3 regions of the Ornithinibacillus xuwenensis genome follow, and region 3 is predicted to be linked to each of the others. Evidence: riboswitches for the same ligand, from Rfam matches in the RefSeq annotation. Region 3 holds a riboswitch; each other region holds the start of a gene.

The links. Region 3 has a riboswitch for cobalamin ahead of ABC228_RS07150 (acyl-CoA thioesterase). Riboswitches for the same ligand answer to the same signal wherever they lie in the genome.
Region 1: it holds a riboswitch for cobalamin, as region 3 does, so the genes downstream of both, ABC228_RS08090 (ribonucleoside-diphosphate reductase subunit alpha) here and ABC228_RS07150 (acyl-CoA thioesterase) in region 3, are expected to answer to the same signal.
Region 2: it holds a riboswitch for cobalamin, as region 3 does, so the genes downstream of both, ABC228_RS03035 (DUF4430 domain-containing protein) here and ABC228_RS07150 (acyl-CoA thioesterase) in region 3, are expected to answer to the same signal.

Annotation. Positions count from the first base shown of each region.
Region 1 covers NZ_JBDIML010000002.1:440,181-448,113, forward strand. The annotation lists gene ABC228_RS08070 (ABC transporter substrate-binding protein) at 217-1,212, shown strand; gene ABC228_RS08075 (ABC transporter permease) at 1,321-2,301, shown strand; gene ABC228_RS08080 (ABC transporter ATP-binding protein) at 2,303-3,097, shown strand; gene ABC228_RS08085 (NAD-dependent deacylase) at 3,131-3,853, opposite strand; cobalamin riboswitch at 3,999-4,189, shown strand; gene ABC228_RS08090 (ribonucleoside-diphosphate reductase subunit alpha) at 4,321-6,561, shown strand; gene ABC228_RS08095 (flavodoxin) at 6,558-6,992, shown strand; gene ABC228_RS08100 (ribonucleotide-diphosphate reductase subunit beta) at 6,973-7,933, shown strand, end outside.
Region 2 covers NZ_JBDIML010000001.1:500,724-508,656, reverse strand. The annotation lists gene ABC228_RS03055 (RecQ family ATP-dependent DNA helicase) at 1-739, opposite strand, end outside; gene ABC228_RS03050 (YpbB family protein) at 732-1,802, opposite strand; gene ABC228_RS03045 (ferredoxin) at 1,931-2,185, shown strand; gene ABC228_RS03040 (ECF transporter S component) at 2,214-2,720, opposite strand; gene ABC228_RS03035 (DUF4430 domain-containing protein) at 2,726-3,172, opposite strand; cobalamin riboswitch at 3,326-3,506, opposite strand; gene ABC228_RS03030 (ATP-binding protein) at 3,553-5,322, opposite strand; gene ABC228_RS03025 (response regulator transcription factor) at 5,322-6,038, opposite strand; gene ccsB (c-type cytochrome biogenesis protein CcsB) at 6,147-7,340, opposite strand; gene resB (cytochrome c biogenesis protein ResB) at 7,361-7,933, opposite strand, start outside.
Region 3 covers NZ_JBDIML010000002.1:260,024-267,956, forward strand. The annotation lists gene ABC228_RS07125 (mannitol-1-phosphate 5-dehydrogenase) at 1-140, shown strand, start outside; gene ABC228_RS07130 (SDR family NAD(P)-dependent oxidoreductase) at 377-1,111, shown strand; gene ABC228_RS07135 (MarR family winged helix-turn-helix transcriptional regulator) at 1,182-1,595, shown strand; gene ABC228_RS07140 (hypothetical protein) at 1,834-2,547, shown strand; gene ABC228_RS07145 (hypothetical protein) at 2,549-3,295, shown strand; cobalamin riboswitch at 3,374-3,553, shown strand; gene ABC228_RS07150 (acyl-CoA thioesterase) at 3,731-4,213, shown strand; gene ABC228_RS07155 (ABC transporter permease) at 4,277-6,220, opposite strand; gene ABC228_RS07160 (ABC transporter ATP-binding protein) at 6,210-6,971, opposite strand; gene ABC228_RS07165 (sensor histidine kinase) at 7,071-7,933, opposite strand, start outside.

The sequences.
Region 1 (7,933 bases), 180 kb from region 3:
TTTTCTAATAGATGATTACTAGTAAGGAATTACTAGGTAAGCGTTTCCAAAAAGTAAGAATTGTCAAAAAATATACTTGACTCAATATATCAGTATGTTATAATTTTTCAAATATATTTCGACGGATAATAGGTCACTTCGATATTTGTTATCTGTAAAAGGACTATTTAAAGTAAGTGGATTAAAATTCTTATGAAAAATAAGGGGGAGTACGTAGTGAAAAGAGGGCTTCAATTACTCATTCTAGTCATTATTAGTGTAGTCGTATTAGCTGCATGTGGAACAGAAGATGCTGGTGGGGACGATGCAACCTATAAAATCGGTGCATCTCAAATCGTGGAGCATCCATCATTAGACAGAGCTTATGAAGGATTTCAAGCTGCTTTAGAGGAAGCGGGACTTGATGTTGAGTATGATTACCAAAGTGCTCAAGGTGATCAAAACAATTTGAAGCCGATTTCCGATGGATTTGTAGCGGATAATGTTGATTTGATTTTTGCAAATTCAACACCTGCTGCATTATCGGCGCTTGATGCAACAAAGGATGCAAGGGATATTCCGATCGTTTTTACCTCTGTTACGGATGCTGTGGCATCTGAAATAGTAGAATCAATGGATCAGCCAGGTGAGAATATCACAGGAGTTGTGGATCTACATCCTGAAGCAATTCAAGAAACGGTAAAATTCATAGATACGTATTTCCCAGATTCAACAGTTGGATTAATATATAATGCTGGTGAATCAAACTCTGTAACACAAATTGAAAATGTGCTAGCAGCTGGAGAAGGTACCACCTTAAGCTTTGAGGAACGTACGGTTGCGAACTCATCTGAGGTGTTACAGGCAGCTAACACATTAGTGAGTGAAGTAGACCTATTCTATATTGTGACAGATAACACAGTAGTCTCAGCTCTAGACAGTGTCGTTGGTGTGGCAAACGAACAGGATATCCCACTAGTTGTAGGAGAACCAGATTCATTAGCCAAGGGTGGCTTTATCACATTTGGTATTGATTACTACACAATTGGGTATCGCTCGGGAGAAATGGCTGTAGAAATTCTAACTGGAGAGAAAACAACAAAAGACATTCCAGTAGAATATCCACCAGAAATTCAACTGTTTATAAATAAAGAAGCAGCAGAAGAACAAGGCGTTGAATGGAACGCTGAGTGGGATGAAAGTGCTCAATTTGTAGAAACAGCAAAAGAGTAGAAAATGAACACCCTATAAGTCTTTTCAGGAAGCAGGCTATTGCCTGCTTCTCTATTCTAACTTGGTAATATTCTGCACCTTTATGTGTGGAAAAGGAGGTAAAAAACAGTGCTTTTTTCTTTATTTGGAGCTGTTGAGTCAGGAATAATATACGCAATTATGGCTTTAGGGGTTTATTTGACCTTCCGAATATTGGATTTCCCCGATTTAACGGTAGATGGAAGCTTTGTTACAGGAGCAGGTGTCGCAGCAATATCAATTTCACACGGTGTATCCCCGTTAATAGCTACACTTTTTGCAGTTATTGCAGGATTCATTGCGGGTAGTATAACCGGGTTACTGCATACAAAAGGAAAGGTAAATGCTTTGTTATCCGGAATACTAATGATGATTGCATTATATTCGATTAATCTAAGAATAATGGGCCAGCCGACTGTGCCAATAGACAGTGATTCAACACTTTTCTCACAATTAAGAGGGCTATGGCCAGCTGGGATTGATGATTTCTTTAATGGGATTTTTACAACATTAGGTGCAGAGCGTGCTCCAGCGACATGGGTCATTTTATTTTTTATGTTGATTGTCACGTTGATTATTAAATTTTTGACAGATTATTTCTTGAAAACAGAAGTTGGATTAGCGCTTCGAGCGACCGGAGATAACAAGCGAATGATTCGGAGCTTATCCGCTAACACAGATAGCTTGATTATTTTAGGTGTTGGTCTATCCAATGCTTTGGTTGCACTCAGTGGTGCTTTAATTGCGCAAATTAATGGTTTTGCCGATGTGCAAATGGGTATCGGGATGATAGTAATCGGTCTTGCCTCTGTCATAATTGGAGAAGCCTTATTTGGTAAAAAGACAATTGCGATAGCAACAATTGCAGTAATTGGTGGAGCTATTGTATATCGCATCGTGGTAACATTAGCGCTTCGAGTTGATTTCTTGGAGGCTGGTGACATGAAGTTAATTACGGCATTTATAGTAGTAATTGCACTGGTTGCACCGAAAATAGTGCAAGCACGAAAAGAGAAAAAAAGACGAATCGCTAAGCGTGCCACACTTGGCGGGCTAGGGAAGGGGGCCTAATATGTTAACCATCAAGGATGTTTCCTTAACCTTTAATGAAGATACACCAGATGAAAAGAAGGCCTTACAAGGAATTAATTTAGAATTAAAAGAAGGGGAATTCGTCACTGTAATCGGAAGTAATGGAGCTGGAAAGTCTACGCTTATGAATATTATTTCGGGAAATCTGGTACCTGATGTTGGTGATGTTCAGATAGGGGGTAAGACGGTAACCAATCTCCCTGAATATAAACGATCTGCCTATGTTGGACGTGTCTTTCAAGATCCAATGGCAGGTACAGCACCATCGATGACAATTGAGGAAAACCTCGCAATGGCCTACTCTAGAACAAGGAAAAGAACATTAACGCGTGGTGTAACGAAGCAACGTAAAGTCGAATTCCGAGACCACTTGGGTTCTCTCAACTTAGGTTTAGAGGATCGGTTAAATGCAAAAGTCGGCCTGTTATCAGGTGGAGAACGACAAGCATTATCCTTACTGATGGCAACATTTACAAGGCCAAATATATTGCTCCTGGATGAGCATACGGCAGCATTAGACCCATCAAGGGCTGCGTTAATTACGAAGCTCACCAAAGAAGTAGTAGCAGAACATGGCTTAACAACTTTAATGGTAACGCATAATATGCAGCAGGCACTGGATTTAGGAACAAGGTTAATTATGATGGATAAAGGACAGATCATCTTGGATATCGATGAAAGTAAGAAGCAGGGCCTTGCAATTGAAGATTTACTCAAGGAATTTCAACGAATTCGAGGAGAGCAATTTGAAAGTGATCGTGCAGTATTAGGGTAATTACGGGAGACAGGAACAGATTATGTTTCTGTCTCATTTTAATTGTTGATCGATTTCTATTAGGAATTCCTTAATGCTCTTATGTTGTATGATAGAATCGGCAAAACGATCTAATGGAGTCGCCTCGCGGTTTACAATGACCAGTCGGGCACCATGCTCCTTTGCAACCATTGGAAACATGTTAGCAGGAGAAACTGTTAGGGAAGAGCCAAGTACGATAAACAGCTCTGCCTTAAATGTTTCTAATTCTGCTTGGTTAAATGTGGCTTCAGGTAGCATTTCGCCAAATAGAACAATCCCCGGGCGAACAGGTCCCCCACAATGATGACAATAGTTACTCCCATTCAAGTATCGTTCTCGGTCCTGCTCTTTTTTACAAACATTGCAATAAAATTTTCGAAATGTACCATGAAGTTCCATGACGTTATTATTTCCGGCATCGTGATGAAAGCCATCCACATTTTGTGTAATAACCCCATGTATCGTCCTGCTCTGTTCCCACCTTCCAAGTATTAAATGTCCAGGGTGAGGTTTATAACTATCTATTTCTCTTAATCGATATTGATAAAAGTTCGTAAATTCTTCAAAATTATGGTTTAGAGCGTGAACATTCGCTAGCTCATCTGGATTAAATTTTGCCCATAACCCTCTATTTTTTGAACGAAAATCTGGAAGACCACTTTCTGTTGACATGCCAGCTCCTGTAAAGATGATCGTATAGGTAGATGCTTGAATCCAATTAATAATTTCGTCCATTCGTTATACACCTCACAATTATTAGTACCATTTTACATAATAGAATTTCTATTTACGAATAAAAAAACAATGGTTGCAAAGTCTATTAATCTATGATAGGATTTATATACAATATATTGTGTTCGTGTTAAAACTTAATACTATATATAGTGTTGTGAGCAATGGTGACATGTTAATGTCTGAATAGGGAATCCAGTTAGAATCTGGAGCTGTCCCCGCAACTGTATGTGTCGACGAACGAGAATTCCACTGTATCATTATTTCTATCTTGATATGGGAAGGACTTTAGTAGGGAGAAGCACAAGCCAGGAGACCTGCCAAAGCTCACAGTTTCATTTTCTTCGGGGTGAAAGAATATGAGACGATGGGGTTATACATAATAGGATAATTTCTGTCGTTTTTTATGAACCGTTCATCCCGTGGGTGAGCGGTTTTTTTGCTTGTCATTACATAAGGAGGTATTTGAGATGGTAACAGCTACTGTAAATAAAGAAGAGATGGGAGAACAACTGATTCGATTTGCCTTTCAAGGGCTCTCTATTGAGTCTAATGAATTTATGGAGAAATCGATAGAATTGTTAAGAGAGAAAGAGGACTTAACGGTTGATAGAATAATTGATTTATTTGTTAAAAAGGCATTAGAGAATATAGATGAAGCAAAACCAGATTATACCTTTGTAGCGAGTCGATTGCTGTTACAATCATTATATTATCAAGCAGCTAACAATCGTCAACATGATGTAAACCAACCATATGGGGATTTTTATGCACTTATTGATTTTCTTACGAAGGAAGGAATTTATACATCAAAGCTGCTTGAAAAGTACAGTAAATCAGAGATTGATTACTTAGCGCAGAACATTGATCCGGATAAGGATTTATTATTTACTTATTTAGGTTTATATACGCTTGCAAACCGATATCTAGCAACCAATCATAAAAAGGATACATATGAATTACCACAAGAACGATGGATGATTATTGCCATGCATGTGATGCAGGATGAAAATCCGGAAAAACGTTTGGATTTAGTCTTAGAAGCGTATTGGGCATTAAGTAATCTATATATGACAGTTGCAACACCAACATTAGCGAACGCTGGAAAAACACATGGACAGTTATCAAGCTGTTTTATTGATACGGTTGATGATAGCTTACAATCTATTTATGACAGCAATACGGATATTGCAAAGCTATCTAAAAACGGTGGTGGAATTGGCGTATACATGGGCAAAATACGTGCCAGAGGTAGTTCCATTAAAGGCTTTAAAGGAATGTCAAGTGGTGTTGTTCCCTGGATTAAACAGTTAAATAATACTGCCGTAAGTGTTGACCAGCTTGGAACTCGAAAAGGTGCTATTGCTGTCTATTTAGATGCGTGGCATATGGACATTGAATCATTTCTGGACTTGAGATTGAATAATGGAGACGACCGGATGCGCGCCCATGATATTTTTATTGGTGTCTGTCTACCAGACTTCTTTATGGAGCAGGTAGAGGCGCGTGGTGACTGGTATCTATTTGATCCACATGAAGTTCGTGAGGTCATGGGCTATTCACTGGAAGACTTTTATGATGAACAAAAAGGAAGCGGTACTTGGCGAACAAAGTATGAGGAATGTATTAACTGTGAAGAATTGTCCAGAAAACGAGTGCCTGCGATTAATATCATGAAGCGAATCATGAAGTCGCAACTCGAATCAGGAACGCCATTTATGTTTTATCGGGATGAAGTAAATAGACAAAATAGTAACCAACACAATGGCATGATCTACTGCTCCAATTTATGTACAGAGATTACACAAAACCAATCGCCAACTGAATTTTTAGAGGAATTTACAGATGAGGATGGCTATGTCATTAAAAAATATAAAACTGGTGATTATGTTGTTTGTAATTTAAGCTCCATAAATCTAGGGAAGGCAGTACCAGATGACATATTAGAACGCTTAATAAAGGTGCAGGTACGGATGCTTGATAATGTCATTGACATTAATACGCTACCAATTATTCAAACGCAGTTAACAAACCAGAAATATCGAGCAATCGGTCTAGGTACGTTTGGATGGCATCATCTTTTAGCAAAGAAACACTTATACTGGGAGTCGGCTGAAGCAGTTCAGTACGCAGATGAGTTATATGAAAAAATCGCTTATTTAACTATTAAGAGTAGTATGGAATTAAGTAAAGAGAAAGGAAGCTATTCCGTATTCTCGGGAAGTAAGTGGAGTACAGGTGCATACTTTGATGACAAAGGCTATTCTGATGAAAAATGGAACGCATTAAAGCAGGATGTGATGGAATATGGTATTCGTAATGGCTATTTGATGGCTGTTGCGCCGAATTCTACAACTGCTATGATTGCTGGATCTACCGCAAGTATTGATCCGATATTTAAACCTTTCTATCATGAGGAAAAGAAGGACTTCAAGATACCAACTACAGCACCAGATATCGATCATCAAACATATGATATTTATCGTCGTTCAGCCTATATCCTAGATCAACGATGGTCTGTGAAACAAAACGCTGCTAGACAGAAGCATATTGACCAAAGTATCTCTTTTAATATCTATGTGCCAAATACTATTCGTGCTACAGTTCTGTTAGATTTACACCTTCAAGCTTGGAAAGAGGGTTTAAAGACTACCTATTATGTTCGATCGACCTCTAATGAAGTAGAAGAATGTGAGTGGTGTGCAAGTTGAGAACAGCAATTGCATATGTGTCCTATAGCGGAAATACGGAAGAAACAGCAGAACTCATTCAACAAAAGCTCTATGCAAGAGGAATACAAGTCGATATGCACCGGATTGGAATTGACCAACCGATTCATCCATCACAATATGATGTGCTGTTTCTTGGTACATTTACATGGGAGAATGGTAGCACACCTGATGAGGTGAAGGATTTTGTGTTGGAAATCGGCTACAAGCCTGATAATGTCGCGGTATTTGGAACCGGTGATACACAATTTGGTGGAGACGATTTGTTTTGCAAGGCAGTCGATAAACTCGTAACGTTCTATGAAAGTAAATGGGGCGGCTTAAAAATTGAACAATCCCCAAGAGGCTCGCAAGAATATGTAATTGATAATTGGTTAAAAGGAGTTTTACAACATGCAAGACACATTGCTTAAAAAGGCTAAAACGATGGAACCTCGTTTTCCTAATCAAACCTCTAAGGTATTTGGTGGAGAGTCTAGTGGAATATTGAACTGGAATGATATTAAGTATCCACACTGGTATAAAATGTACAAACGGTTAGTAGGTAATTATTGGCAAGCAGATGAGATTAATATGTCATCTGATGTAAAACAATTTCCGATGCTGACGGAAGCGGAACAAGATGCGTATTTGAAGATTATTGGTTTACTATCGACACTGGATGCGCCCCAAACAAGAACAGCATTACTGCTTTCTCTTTATGCAACCGATCCTTCTGTACAATCCATTATGGCGGTCATCGCTCAGCAGGAGGCTGTTCATAATGAAAGCTACTCCTATGTACTTTCATCCGTTGTTTCGCTAAAGGAACAAGATGAAGCATTTCAGCTTGGTAGAAAGGATTCGGTTCTACTAAAGCGGAATGAGAGACTGATTGCGGGTTATAATCAATTTGTAGAGGATCCAAGTGTAGGAAATATTCTAAAGACGCTAGTATACACTTCTTTATTAGAAGGATTGTTCTTCTATTCAGGCTTTGCCTTCTTTTACAACCTTGCTCGGGATCATAAAATGGTTGGAACCTCGACAATGATCAGCTATATTAATCGTGATGAGCTTGAGCATGGAAGATTTATATCGGAGCTATTTCGAGCAACATTGGCGGAATATCCTGAATATAATACGGAAGCATTTATCGATTGGGTATACCATGAATTTCGATTAAGTGTTGATCTCGAATCAGAATGGTCCGCTTATGTTCTAAAGGATGTAGACGGAATCGATTTAGAAGAGATGCAAGGATATATTAAATATAGAGCGAATAAAATGCTGCGTATGCTTGGTTTAAGTGAAATATATCCGGATCATACGGAAAATCCAATGAAATGGATACGAGCTTATGTGGATAATTTTG
Region 2 (7,933 bases), on a different contig from region 3:
AACTCTCAGCAGAAGACTTTGAAGAAAAATAGATAAGAGATGGTACTTTATTCTTAGATAAAATGCATGATATAATCGCAAGCTTTTCCTCATTATCCATAACTTCTTGAACAGAAAGCATAATATTATTACGATCGATAGGATAGATATGTTTCACCATATTTGGTAAGTTAAGTGACCTTTTAATATCATTCTGAACTTCATTGGTCGCAGTAGCACTTAGCGCCAAAACATTAGGATTGCCTAGCATTTCAATTATTGGATAAAGCTTCTGATAATCTGGCCTAAACTCATGCCCCCATTGGGAAATACAATGTGCTTCGTCAATAACAAATAAAGCTATATGTAATCTACTCAAATAGTTCTGTAATTCTTTTTGCTGTAGAATTTCCGGTGACAAATAGATGATCTTATAGTTTGAAAGTGATCGATACAGCTTTTTTCTGGAATGAAAATCTAAAAAGCTATTAATTGCGATAACGTCTTTAAAATGATTTGCTTTTAACTCCTTCACCTGATCCATCATTAAAGAAATTAGTGGTGAAACAACAATCGTTATTCCTTCTAGTAACCTAGCAGGTAGTTGGTAACAAACAGATTTTCCCGTACCAGTTGGAAGTACCCCTAGAACATCCTTTCCCTTTAATACATCTTCAATAATCTCTTTTTGACCTACTCGAAAGGTTGAATAACCGAAATAGTTTTCAAGCTCTTTTTCTAAGTGGATTATGTTAGACATGTGGGCCCTCCAATCTCAACTCTTCTAGCCTAGCTAGGACAAGTCTAATCTGAAAATAGCTGATGGAAGAAGTAGTATTATCTTTTATTATCTTCAATTTATACGTGTTGTACTTATGGATTGCCTGTAATATGATAGCTTGCTCTTGCTTCGTCACAAATGTATCAATTGTAAATTCTTTATCATATAGTACAATTTCGACAATATGGTCATAGATTGTATTTAATTTGAGATTACGCATTGACGCAATCTCTGAAACCGTAAAGTGATTACATAATAATTGATAGGTTTGCTTCGCAGTATTCGTAATAAATTTTGTTTGCTCGAGATCTCGTAATAGTGAATACAAAACCGTAAATCGTTCTTGGTTTTGTTCGATTTTTACAATTAAATGATGCGTAACTCCAGTTAAGTAAAGGATAACATCATGCTTTGTTAGAGAATGTTTTTCTGATAATTGCTCAACACTCATTCCATAGTACTTGTACCCACTTAAACGATCTACAAAGATATTTGCTTCTTTCTCAGGTAATTGATTCAAAAGCTCATATAGCTCTTCATATAGTTTGATAGTAAAATTTCTCCTATTTCCTTTTATCGTAGTGTAAAACTTTTTTGTCCAATTTGTGATGCTTGGTCTATCAATTACTGGAATAAATGTGGTGTTTCCTTTTTGTATATTGGATAACGTTTGGATAATTAAAAAAAGCCGTTCTAGAAAAGTAACGTCTCGACCATAGTACTTTATCCCGTTAAAATAACATAAGATACTAGTAACGTCAGATTGCTTTAAATACTGTTCTCCTCTGTCCGTGATATCATAATAATTATCTGTTTTACCTTTTTTAATCAAACCACCTGCAACCATTTGCTGCACACAATCTAGGAAATCAATCATTGTTAACGCAGGATAGATTCCGTAAAGCCCTTCTAGGTTGAAAATTTTAGCATCATGAACAGATTGAATAGATTTCTTGCCGGAAAGCAGATGATAGATTCCGGAAATAGAGCGATTTTCCTTCATGAATGTTATACATTTTAATATTATCCCTTTAAAACACACAATACTTCCCCTCTTTTCCGTCACTATCTCCATCATAACACTGATTGCAATAGTTGAATTATATATGCTAACAAATTAATATAGAAGTAAGCACCAGAACTGCAAAGTAAGGATAAGGGGTATGTAACATGAGAGCAAAATATTCCATCGTGGATAAAGACACATGTATAGCCTGTGGTGCTTGTGGGATTACCTGTCCACAAATTTTTGATTATGATGATGAAGGTCTTGCGTTTGTCCGAATCGATCATAACACAGGAAATCAAGTAATTCCATTGGGATTAGAAGATGACGTACTGGATGCATTTGAGGGTTGTCCAAGTGACTCTATTAAAATATCCGAGCTTCCATTTAACGGTAATCCATTAAGGCTTGAAGAATAATAGAACACCAACTTAGGCTAGTTGGTGTTCATTTTTTTAGATGTTTCGTTATATAGTTATTAAAGATAAATGTAATTGCAGGATATAATAAAATCATAAATGCGGCATTCCCGATTGCATGATTCGTATCAAATGGTAATCCGGCAAGATAATATGCCAGAAATCCCTGACCAGTCACCTGGTAGTTTACCAATGAAACTACAAAACCATAAAAATAACCACAAAACACAGCGAATAAAACCACTACATAGAGAGGGAATTTCTTAGTATACTTGCCAATTATCCCACTTATTAAGCCTATTAATCCCCAAGTAATAATCTGCCAAACAGTCCAAATTCCAGTTCCTAGTAACATGTTTGACAGAAAGGTAACCAAAATTGCCAATAGGATTCCAGAAACTGGCCCTAAAAAAATGCCACTGATAATAATGATTGAGGTAACCGGCTGTACACTAGGAATGAAGGACACGGCAACCCGACCAACAATTGCTAATGTGGCGAGTAATGCAATCAGTGTTATCTTATAGATATTCACTTATATCATTCCCATGATTGGAAATCAAGTACTACTTCGTCACCATCTTTTAGTACAATGTCGTTTGCACCAACTTCAGCCGCTTTTCCATTAACAGAAATCATCCAGAATTTCTTTAATTCTTTATCTTTATCATTGATACCTTCAATAGAATTAACATAGCCATCTTTTTCTTCAACTTCAAAATTGGCTTTCAAAACATCCATTAAGGTGTCACCATCTTCAATAACAATATCTTTTTCTTCAATAACTTCAGCCTCTTTATCCTGAGAAAGTTTTATATGGACTGAAGCTTCCTCCTGCTGTTCCGAATTATTTTCGGATTCATTTGATTGTTCCGTAGTTGTGCCTTGACTTTGTTGTTCATTATTAGTGGAATCCTCTTCTGAACATCCTACCATCACAACTAATGTAATAAGTACTGCCATAAATTTAAATAATAGCTTCTTCATCTTCTCATCCTCCATACGTGTTATCAAGAACAGGAAAAATAAAAAGAGCTAACCCGCAACAAGGTTAACTCTTCTGACAGTCCTTCACCATAAAAAAGCATCGTTTTACTTTCTATGTACGAGATTGTCTCAAATGTCCTATCCTCGGGATCATTGATACAAATGACACTGGCAGGTCTACTGACTTGTGACTTATGCCTACTTTAAGCCCTTCCCGTATGTTATTCATACAGTGGCAATGCTTAGTTCGTTATCACTTACAGTTGCGAGGACAGCTCTAGATTTTCACTAGATTCCCTTTTAAGTGGAACACACCAATATCAAAAATATTGTATTCAATTCTACTGAATATAGTAACAATACAAGTCGAAAAACACAAGCTAAAGTTCTTCACTTCTAGGTATCTTCAAGTTAAACGTTGTACCAATATTTACCTTACTTTTAACCGATATCATACCGTTATGCGACGTTACAATATTCTTCGCTATTGATAGTCCTAGTCCGGTCCCCTTCACATGCTTGTTTCTAGTCCGAGATTTATCTGCTTTATAGAAACGTTCAAAAACAAATGGTAAATCTTCCTCGGGAATACCACTACCACTATCCTCTATCGATACATTCAGCTCGTGTATATCGTTTTGAACAAAGACCTTAACAAAGCCACCTTCACTCGTATGTCTAATAGCGTTATCAATCAGGTTTGTAAAAACTTGTTCCATACGGTCTGGATCATAATAAGCATATGGTTCTGATATTTCTTTTGTCAATACCAAATCTATCTGGTGTTCCTCTGCTATTCCTTTAAATTTCCGATATATACGATCCACATATGGATTAACCTCAACCGTATCTACCGTTAAGGTTAAATAACCCGCTTCCATACTAGCTAAATCAAGTAATTCATTAACTAATCGGCTAAGTCGTAGTGATTCTTCATAAATAATTTGGGCAAGCTCATTTTTTTCTTCTTTACTTTCTGCGATATCATCCACAATTGCTTCACTATATCCCTGAAGCATTGAAATAGGTGTTCTTAATTCATGCGATACATTGGCTATGAAATCTTTTCGCAATTTATCAAGTCTGCGTTCTTCTGTCATATCACGCATAACAGCAACTGCACCGCGAATATAGGATTGATCATATAATGGAGTCATAATCATAACCCAAGTTCTACCTTGCAATCCAATTTCTTCCAACACCTCTTTTTCTCCTTGAATAACCTCTTGCAGTAATTCATAGAGCTCGTTCGGAAGTTTACGATTACCATCTGCCTTCTCTAGGTTCTTCTCAAAATACCAATCCTCCATAAACTGTTCTGCAGGACGATTGGTGGCAATAATTTCCCCATTTCTACTTAATGTAATGACACCATCTGCCATGGAATTAACAATACTTGATAATTGCTCTTTTTCTTGTCTTAATGCATTAATATGAAATTTCAACTGTCTTCCCATGTGATTAAATGCCATCGCCAGTTCACCAATTTCATCATGGGTTAAAATGGGAACCTTCGTATTAAATTCACCTCTTGTTAAATCAAAGGCAGCTTCTCGCATTTTAATAAGCGGTGACGTAATACGTGTGGATAAGAAGAAAGCAAATATTGTTGTAAGAACAATGGCAACAGCAGCCGCACCTAATATTATCTTAGTTGTTTCAGATTTGGTTTTATCGACAACGGCAAGCGATTGATAGACAATTACTGCCGCATCGCTGTTAGGTACAGAGGTTGCAACAAGCATAACACCCATTTCCTCATTAGGAACTTCAATTTGCTTTTCGATCGTCGTATCACGATTTGACAAATCTCGAACATTAGAGTTTTCAATAATCCACTCTTCATTCAAATCAGATAGCATTTGATTATCGGTATTCGAACCCCAGATTCTTCCGTCTGAAAATAGAATAAGTACTTTACTAGCAGAATCTTTTACCCGTTCTGTCGTTTCATGAATTAACGAGATGTCTTCATGATTTTCAACCATCACAGAAACCTTCGTAGCTGTCTGCTCCAAGTCTTTTTCTGCTTCTTGAACGTGAAAGTTCTCAAAGAATTCAAGTAAAAATATGGTTAACACAAATAATACAAAAGAAACTAGCAATAAAATCGTCACTGCTAGTTTCCCTACAACACTACGCCAAAACATTATTCATCATCTACCTCAAATTTGTATCCAACACCCCAAACGGTTACAATCATCTTCGCGGCTTCTTTGGAAACATTATTTAATTTTTCACGTAATCTCTTTACATGTGTATCTACTGTTCGTAAATCACCAAAAAACTCATAATTCCATACATCTTTCAGTAATTGCTCACGATTAAACACTTTATCTGGGGACTTTGCTAAATAACAAAGTAATTCGTATTCTTTAGGTGTTAATCCTACTTCTTGTCCCTCCGCAGTAACACGATGTGCATCATGATCAATCGTTAAGTGTGGGAACACTAACAAGTCCTTTGTTTGCGCGTTCACATCATTATAACCGCTTGTTGTTGTTCTCCTTAATAAGGCTTTAACACGAAGTACCACTTCTCTTGGACTAAACGGCTTCACAATATAATCATCTGTCCCAACTTCAAATCCCTGTACTCGGTTTGCTTCTTCACCTTTTGCAGTCAACATAATAACGGGAGTATTCTTTTCTTTTCTTAATTCCTGGCACACTGCAATTCCATCCATCTCTGGCATCATGATATCTAATAAAATAAGATCATAGTCATTTTCTAAAGCAAGTCCGAGTCCATCCGTTCCATTCTCAGCTTCTTCTACTAGAAAATCTTCCCGCTCTAAATACATTCGAATTAATCGGCGGATTCTTTCTTCATCATCAACTACAAGTACTTTGGCACTATTATTCATTGATAAGCTCCCCCTTGATAAGCGTTACTAAAAGTATATACCAAGCATTTATAAAAGTATAAGAAAACACGACACCCGTTCAAAAATGTCATGTTTTCTATCATTTATTTATGCATAAGAATGTAGTCCTGCAAGAACTAAATTAACAACGATTAAATTAAACATAATAATTCCAAAACCAACTACTGCAAGCCATGCAGATTTCTCACCATGCCAGCCTCTTGAAAGCCTTAAGTGTAAATAAGCAGCATAGAAGAACCACGTAATTAGTGCCCAAACCTCTTTCGGGTCCCAGCCCCAAAATCGATCCCAAGCTATTTGCGCCCAAATTGACGCGAAAATCAATCCACCTAACGTAAATACAGGGAAACCAATTGCAACAGATCGATAATTTATTTCATCAACAAGATCTGGCTTTACGTTTTTAAGTAATGGTTGAATCGCAGCCCCTACACGCTTTCTTAATATTAAACGTATTAGTCCATATAGGACACTTCCGACTAGTAGAGACCAGACAACAGTATTAAACTTTCTTCCCGCGTCAGCTCCATGCATCCATTCAGGTGTCTGGAACCATGGTTCCATTACGCCTTCAGTGGTTAAGGTGCCATCATATGGTCCCGCAATCGCTGGCATAGTATATTCTGTTGTTACTGTTTTATCATTTAACGGATAGTCAAAGCTAGCACTGTATCCCATGGCATTAAACACCGATGAGCTAACGATAAATCCTATAAATAAAAATAGTGAATAGATAACAAACTCTAACGCAATAGTTCGCGCACTTCTTACACTTTGATCTACCTGACGAATTAAATAAATTAATCCCGCAACGAAACTAATAAAGAGTATACCTTGTCCTAACGCAACCGTCGAAACATGTATGGCAAGCCAGTGGCTTTGTAAGGAAGGTACTAGTGGTGAAATCTCCCTTGAGAACATACTAGCATATGCAATAATAATCATCGCAACAGGTAGTGCAAAGAGTCCTAACACACTAAGCTTGTATATAAAATAGATGATTATAAAAGCAAATACTAAACACATACCTAAGAAAGTTGTAAATTCAAACAAGTTACTTACCGGTGCATGCCCTGAAGCCATCCATCTAGTGACAAAATATGTTAATTGTGCGATAAATCCAATTATTGTTAGGCTAATGGCTAATTTTCCGGCGAAGCCTGTTTTGGATTTATCACTTGTTTTATCTTTGATAGTTGCACCAAAAAATAGGGTTGCAACTAAGTATAAAATAAACGCTGTAAAAAGTGCCGTACTACTTGTACTTAATAAGCTTTCCATAAGTGCCCTCCTTATTCTACTTATTCCTCTTCATTTTGGTCTTCTACCATATTAATAGCAGTGCCATCGATTGCTTTTTCAATGTCTTTTTTAAGTCCAAACCAATTTTTATTGGTATGACCTGCTAGTAACACGCCATCACCCTTACGTTGAATCCAAATTCTTCTGTGCTGCCAATACATTCCTTGGATAACCCCAATCATAAAGATTATTGCACCAAATCCAAATACTGGAAGTGTATAATCTTTTCTTACGGTTAATCCACTCTTACGATCAAAATCAATGGAGTCAATGAGAATACGATATTGATTTTCTCCAGTGGGATCAATTGACGGAGCAAATGTCCCAACCACATTACCCATCGGCTGTAATTCTACTACCGTTGTATCAATTCCTAAATCTTCAGCAGCACCTATGACATCACCGACAAAGCTAATCTCGTAATCTTCACTTTCCGGTGGGTAGAGATTAAACACGAATGCCGGATTATTGGAATCATTGGTTTCTGACTTAACCCCATCTTCCGTTAGTTTATAATCAGGATAGTATTCGGCCACAACCACTTTATATCCATTATCTAGTTTATATTCATG
Region 3 (7,933 bases):
AAGATGAGGAAGCAATCAAACTACAGGCGATGATACAAGAGAAAGGCGTCGCAACAGTATTACAGGAAATAAGTGGACTGGAGGAAAATGGTGAAATAACGCGTGAAGTGATAAAACATTATGAGGCATTAAAGAATTAAGAGGAAATGAAGGACCTGATTTTTTCCGTGTGAGAAATCAGGTCTTTTCCTTTGCTAGTGGTCAAAAATTGCTGTCTACTCGTGAAAATGAGTTGTTTTTGTTTAACCTCTAAATAGATATTAGTGGATAAGGTTGCTTATAGAAAGTTTTTCATGTTATTATTTAGATGTAAAATAGTTAGATATCTAAATAATAATTAGAGAAAAATAAGTTTTTTTCCTTAGGAGGGAATATCATGAGAAGATTAGAAGGTAAAGTGGCAATTATAACTGGTGGTGCATCAGGGATTGGCCTAGGAATGGTAGAGCTTTTTCAACAAGAAGGTGCAACGGTTATTGCAGCAGATATCAATGAGGAAGCCATTGCAAAGGTAAGTGAGAAAGAAAATGTATTTGGTATGAAATTAAATGTCGCTTCTGATCAAGATTGGGAGGTGTTTGCGAAGGAAGTAGTGAACCAGTTTGGAAGAATAGATATTCTGGTTAACAATGCTGGAATCTCATCAGAAAAGCCATATCAGGAAATTAATAGTGATGATTGGCAAAAGATGCTGGCGATTAACAGTTTTGGCCCCTTTGCTGGCATTAAACATGTCACACCATATATGATCGAGCAGAAGAAGGGATCTATTATTAATATTTCATCCTATACGGCACAAATTGGACAAGGATTTAATCACTACTCTGCATCAAAAGGTGCGGTTCGCGCATTATCCAAGGCTGCCGCAACGACATTTGGACGTCAGGGAATACGTGTGAATGCCTTGTTCCCAGGAATTATTGAGACACCAATGACACAAGCATTAAGTGCTTCAAAAGAGCTTCTTGGACAGTTAGTTCAAGCTACACCACTACAACGATTAGGGAAGCCTGAAGACATTGCAAATGCTGCCCTATTCTTAGCATCAGATGAATCCTCTTACATTACCGGTTCTGAGTTGGTTATTGACGGTGGGTTTTCTGCTCAATAAAATAGTAGTAGACAGTGAGAGCCCTAATTTGTATAGGGCTCTCCATTTTTAGAAAGCAGGGATCCCGCAAATGAAAGAACAAACCATTTTTGAACTGTTACATACCATGGACAAGGTGACGAACAATCTAATCATACAATGGAATAAAATGTTCAATGAAAACCTTGGAATTTCGCATATCCTCATACTCAGTCATTTAAGGAGTAGCGGAAAAAGCCGTCCATCTGACATTGCAAAGTCCCTTGGGCTAACTCCTCCTACATTAACGCATCTGGCAGAAAAGCTCGTACAAAAAGAATTAGTCGTTCGAATCGTGGACGAATCCGATCGACGAATTATCAACTTGGGAATAACGGAAAAAGGAATTGAAATGGTGAACCGAGCACATCAAGAAGGAGTCGTCCTACGAAAGAATCTATTTAAAAAATTATCGGACGAAGAAAAACAGCAACTATTAGCTATTTATGAAAAGTTGGATAGCTGAATTTTGGGGGAAAGGCTGAAGAAAGCTGGTGAGAGGCTGAAGTTTGGCTTGGAAAGGCTGAAAATCGGCATTCAAAAGCTGAAGTTTACCACAAACAGGCTAAAGGTCAGCTCCCAAAATCTTATGCTAACGTTCCAAATATAGCTGCCACTCCAACAGTTGTTTAATAATTTGGAAATTTATGCTAAAGTCGTAAGGAGTGTATTTTTCGGATATGTAGACATGGGGGTGGCTTGCAGTGAGCTTTGATATTATTTTCAACAATAATTTAATCGAAGTTTTAGGGTTCTTTTTCGCGATAGTTGTCATTTTTTACTTTGCTACTAGAATTAATCGAGGTCTAAGCGTAAAGCCAAAGGCATGGAAGATTTTTGTGGTAATTGTAGTTGGGATTTTTTCTTTTTCCATCACATTAACTTTTAATATGTTAATTAAAATCCCATTATTACCACTAGGTGTATGGCTATTATATTTTGTGCTTCGATCAGATGAAAACCGCTGGAGGACTTATCGAAAATTTGCTTGGCTAGGATTTTGGTCTAATTTCCTCTTTCTATTAATCTCGTTGGTAACGATACCTATCTTTAACTTTGTATATCCTAAGGATGATCTAACAACGTATCTAGCAAACATTGAAAATACTTCTATTCATGCTATCCATCCATCAGGGGAAAGTTTAAGCTTAGATAGAGAAAGTCTTCAGAAACAAATCCCATCGATGACAAAGGAAGAAATTAATAGTGATCAGTGGTATAACGATACCTATCTCTCTGAAAGTAGTCCTAAAGAAGAGAGGTTCCCATATCAGCTAATCGGTGCATTACCTAAATGGGGAAGTAGTCTTAATGTAATGATCCTTATCGAAGACGATGGCAAAGGAATATTGATAACGACAACGAAGGAACAGCAATACTTTCGCTCAGATAAATCCTTGTTAGAGGGGGGCGAATAACATGACAATGAAAAAGAAGTTGTTTACTAGTGGCATCGTTCTAGCTGTCATGCTTCTATTATTTCTTGTTTATTGGTATTATCTTGCGAAGCCAGGCTCTCTTCCAACTAATGAGGAATTAATTGCTGAAATTAATGAAATCTACCCGCAAGCTCGTGCCGATGTTATACAGGATACAATTTCAATAGATGAAAAGCATGTGTTGGTGCCCTTTGTATCCACAAATGAAGAGTATGGATTAAGCTATTTGGTTTGGGAAAAGCATAAGTGGAAAGTAGTTAACATCGATACAAAAGGTTATCCAATGCTATGGAAGATTGAAAAAAATAATCCGGATTCCTATTACCTTGTCTGGAATATACAGCCAAGTGATCAACTGCAGTACATCGATTTTTATATGACAAGAGATAGAGGATTCAGGATTTCATATGGAACCGAACACTACTATTATCCGAAGGTTCAAATGGTGCAGAGAGTCAACGCTCAGGAGAAAACTTATGGAGCGATGGCGTTACCGGATGAATGGCAGTCGTTCATGTCTAGCCTGATGAAGGTGGAGGAAGCTAGTCAACCGCAATCTCTTTTTTACGAAATGCCGATTGGGCAATCCATCAGGATAGGATTTATTCCGTATGATAAAAATGATAAGATAACGGAGCTTGAAGGTTCTATTAATGGAAGTTCCTATACAATTGGTGATATACAGTTGGATTTTGTCTTGCATCTCTATGAAGAGGATTTGGAATAAATTCCAGGAAGCTCATCCCCATACGATTCATCACCAGTTGTAAAAATAAAACTTGTATATTATAGTTGAAAAGAAACATAGCTAGCCGGTAAAAATGGTGTCTGAAAGGACCTAAAAGGGAATCTGGTGAAAATCCAGAACTGTACCCGCAACTGTAAGTGCGAACCGAAATAAACAAAACCACTGTCTTCGGATGGGAAGGGTTTAAAGTAGCTATCTCGCATGAGTCAGGAGACCTGCCATTTTTATAGCGTATTTTCTTCTTCGGGAGTTGGGAAGATTGGACGAGGGATTGCTACTTAAACAGTACTGTCTTCTGTTTGAATAGTGTTATTCTGCGCCTGTACACCCCATCTTCAAGGATGGGGTTTTTTGTCATTCTTTCTACTAGAGGATTCGCACCCAAATAACAAATGAATAGGAATGAGGAAAGCAATGGTTGAAAAATTACCCGCAAGTATTTCTAGAACGATTCAAACAAAGTTAGTATTACCACCGGATACCAACCATCTGGGGACGATTTTTGGTGGAACTGTCTTATCGTATATTGATGAAATCGCAGCAATTACTGCCATGAAGCATAGTAAGGGAGTGGTTGTCACTGCTTCTATCGACACCGTGAATTTCTTATCGTCAGCTCGGGTAGGGGACATCTTATTATTAGAGGGCTTAGTTGTTTCTACTGGTAGAACTTCTATGGAGGTATATGTGAAAGTGGAATGCCAAAACCTCGAAACAGGGGAGAAAACGACAACGACGACAGCTATTCTTACGATGGTAGCCGTTAATGAAACGGGAAAGCCGACTCCGGTATTAGGAGTGGAGCCAGAGACAGAAGCGGATTATAAACTATTTAAACTGGCACAGGAAAGAAAGGAACGTCGCCTAAAGGTTAAGGAGCTATTAGGAGAAAGCTAGTATTTCAATTTCAATAAGGGAAAAGCTCCAGATCCATTTAGTGGCCTGGAGCTTTGTGCTTTATTAGAGTGCTTCCTTTATAATTTTTTTATAGTAGAGAACAGAAAGAATACCAAAGACAGAGTACATGGCGGTGTAAATAATCATGACAATTATCATCGGTGTCCACATTTCTGTTCCGAATAGAAACCATCCAGATTGAACGGCAAAGTAGCTATGTGAAAGACCAACTACTAAGGGAATTCCAAAATTAAAGAACTGCTTTGCCTGAATGCCTCGCATTAAATCCTTTCTAGTAAACCCTAACTTTCTTAAAATGGTATAACTGGATTTCTCCTCTTCTCCTTCATCCATCTGTTTAAAGTACAGAATACATCCAGACGTAATAAGAAATGTTAGTCCCAGAAACCCAACAATGAACATTGTAAGTCCCATGACCTGTTTTTGACTATTACTCATTTCAATTCGTGAGTAATTAATTGTATTCTCACGAAAAGATAATGATTGGAAGATGGTATTGGCAGCCTCTAGCTTTTCTTCCTCATTTATATCAATCCCAATGTAAAGAGATGAATCGTGTTGAATATCTTGGTTTAGATCATTCTTTAGCGCCTGGTAAATCTCATCATCCACGATGACTGTAGGTAAACCACCATTTGAAAAATTAAATGGTATAACATATTCATCCTGTAAACCGATATAATGCTGCTTAAATGATTTATTTTTCCCAAATAGCTCTATTTCGCCATGATCCTTTAATGACATCATAAGCGCCATGGCATCATTATACCCTGAAAATAATACTTCGTCCTTCTTGATATCACCATTAACAGACTCCTCACTCACAACCGGTAAGCTCATCTGGCTTGGGTCGAAATTCAATTCTGCGAGATTGGTTTCCATAATGTCGGTTACATCTGTGTTTACTTGGATTACTTCTATTCTTTTCTCCTGATAGTCGATATGCTGACGTGCTAATGCAGCTTTAAATTTTTCAGCAGCCTCGGTATTGGTTAAGGAGAAATGAGTAGGCACGTTGTCCTCAGCTGCCTTTTCTGCTGAATAGTAAGAGATATAGCTTAATGCTAGTAAACCAATTGCTAGTGCAGACACCGTTGTAATAACAGTTAATAATAAGGCATTGGACCGCATTCGAAACATAATGGATGATAGTGATAGAACCTCATTTATGGATAAATAGCCGCCTTTTTGTTTTCGAATGATATTCGCAATAAAGGTGACCGACCCTTTATAGAATAAGTATGTTCCGATAATAACGGAGCCTAGAATCACGATCATGGCCATAAACAATTCATTTATTGTTGAAAAGTCACCATCAAATAGCTTCGATGAAATGTAATAGCCTAGAAGGATTAAACCAATCCCCATTGCACCTAATAAAATCTCGAATAGGCTTATTTTTTTCACCTTCTCCTCCGTTGAAGAAAGAACTCTAAACAAAGAGAGAATGGTTTGTCTTTTAATAAAGACAAAGTTCGTCAATAAGATGAGAAGGTAGATGGCGAAAAACACAAGGATAGTCTGGATGAGTGCTTCTTCTGAAAATTGTAGTGTCGTACTTGTTTCGATTCCCATCACTTTTAATAAAATCATTAAGATTAGTTTTGAGCTAGCAAAACCAATGAATATTCCAAAAAGCATAGACCCAAAGTATAAAATGAAATTCTCTACACTTAGCAAACGAAATATTCTAGCTTTCGTCATCCCAATTAATTGATATAATCCAATTTCCTTACTACGGCGTTTTACAAATAGTTTATTGGCATACAATAGGAAAATGGATACGATAGCAATGAGTAAAACGGAAGCTGTTCGAACTCCTGCTGCTCCTTTAATCGATCCCTTTACTTCGTCCATCGATGGATCGTACTGTAGTGTCACAAAGGCAAAATAAAGTGCCACACTAAAAATCAGGGCAAACACATAAAGATAGTAATTCTTCATGTTCTTTTTCAGGTTTCGTAGGATTAGGAGATTAATATTCATGCTGTACCCCACCTAACACAGCCTGTGTTTTCATAATATCGTTGAAAAAAGCTTGTCGAGATTGTTCGCCCTTATTTAATTGTGTATAAATCTGACCATCTTTAATAAATATGACTCTACCACAATAGCTTGCAGCAACGGGGTCATGTGTCACCATTAGGATGGTTGCTTTATGCTTTTCATTTAAGTCGCTCATTTTCTTTAATAAGTCTGATGCTGATTTCGAATCAAGTGCACCGGTCGGCTCATCGGCAAATATGATGCTTGGTTGGTGAATAAAAGAACGTGCTGCAGAGGTACGTTGCTTTTGACCACCAGATATCTCATTCGGATATTTATCCTTTAAATCATAAATACCTAATTCGGTTGCCACTTCTTTAAATTTTTGATTGGCTTCTTTTTTGGATACTTTAGAAACGGACAATGGTAATAGAATATTCTCCTTAACAGTCAACGTATCCAGTAAATTATATTCTTGGAAAATAAATCCAAGATTGGTTTTGCGGAAAGTAGCAAGCTCTTTCTCCTTCATGGCGGTCATTTCTTTTCCATTAATAAGAATGGTGCCACTGCTCACGTTATCAATAGAAGAAAGCACATTTAGTAGTGTGGTTTTTCCGGAACCAGATGCTCCCATAATACTAACAAATTCGCCTTCATCGACAGATACATCAATCCCTTTAAGGACCTCCTGTTTATTCCACTTATTTCCGTAATTTTTATGAATTTTAGCTGCTTCTAGTATTTTCATCATTCCTCACTCCTTCATTCGATAGGTTTATTATAAGATTGTATCTAGTCGATATCCTTCGATTTACCAAACAGATAATAAAAGCATGTGACAGTTTTGTCACATGCTTACAATATGATGAAAATCATTTCGCTTTGGAAACGTTAAAATAAAGGTTGTACCTGTTCCAAGTGTTGATACTACTTTAATTTCAATGAAAAGCGATTCTGCAGCTTTCTTCGCTAAATATAGTCCCATCCCTGTTGCGGCATGGTCCTCGTGGTTGGAGGTAGAGGTAAAGCCTTTATCAAAAATACGTGGTAAATCCTTAGGGTCTATTCCCCGACCAGAATCGATAACCGCTAATTTTACTTGGCTGTTATCCTCGTATGTTTTAATGGTTATTTCCGATTCTTTACTATATTTAATGGCATTGGTTAGAAGCTGTCGCGTAATGAATGCTACCCATTTTCCATCACTATATATCGCATTTTGCTCTAGCTGAAGATCAAATCCAATCCTCTTTTGCATGCACCAGGATTGGAGTGCCTTTATTTCCTGATAGAGAATGGATTTTAAGTCAATGCGCTCCATGTAAAGGTCATTCTCAATAAAGTGAATTCTTCTTTGATGTAATTGTTGATCAAGCAGTAAATGAATTCGCATCCATTCATGCAGGAGCTGTGCTTTCATTTCCTTATCTTCAAGTCGATCCATGATAAGTTGCATGGCTGTTAGTGGTGTCTTGACTTCATGAATCCATGCTAAAAGGTCATCTTTTTCTTGCTCTAAAGTAAATTGTTTGTTAGCTAACGCCTCTTTTAATTGCTCTGTTTGATTCGTTAATTGTTCCACAATAATTTTCTCAAACGGTGTTTCAGGACTGACTAAGTTCGTTAGGTCAAGACTTGTATCCCAGTCTTCTAAGCGCTTATAAAATTTCGTTTCTTTTTGGTAACGAATTATCATAAAAATAGTAAAAA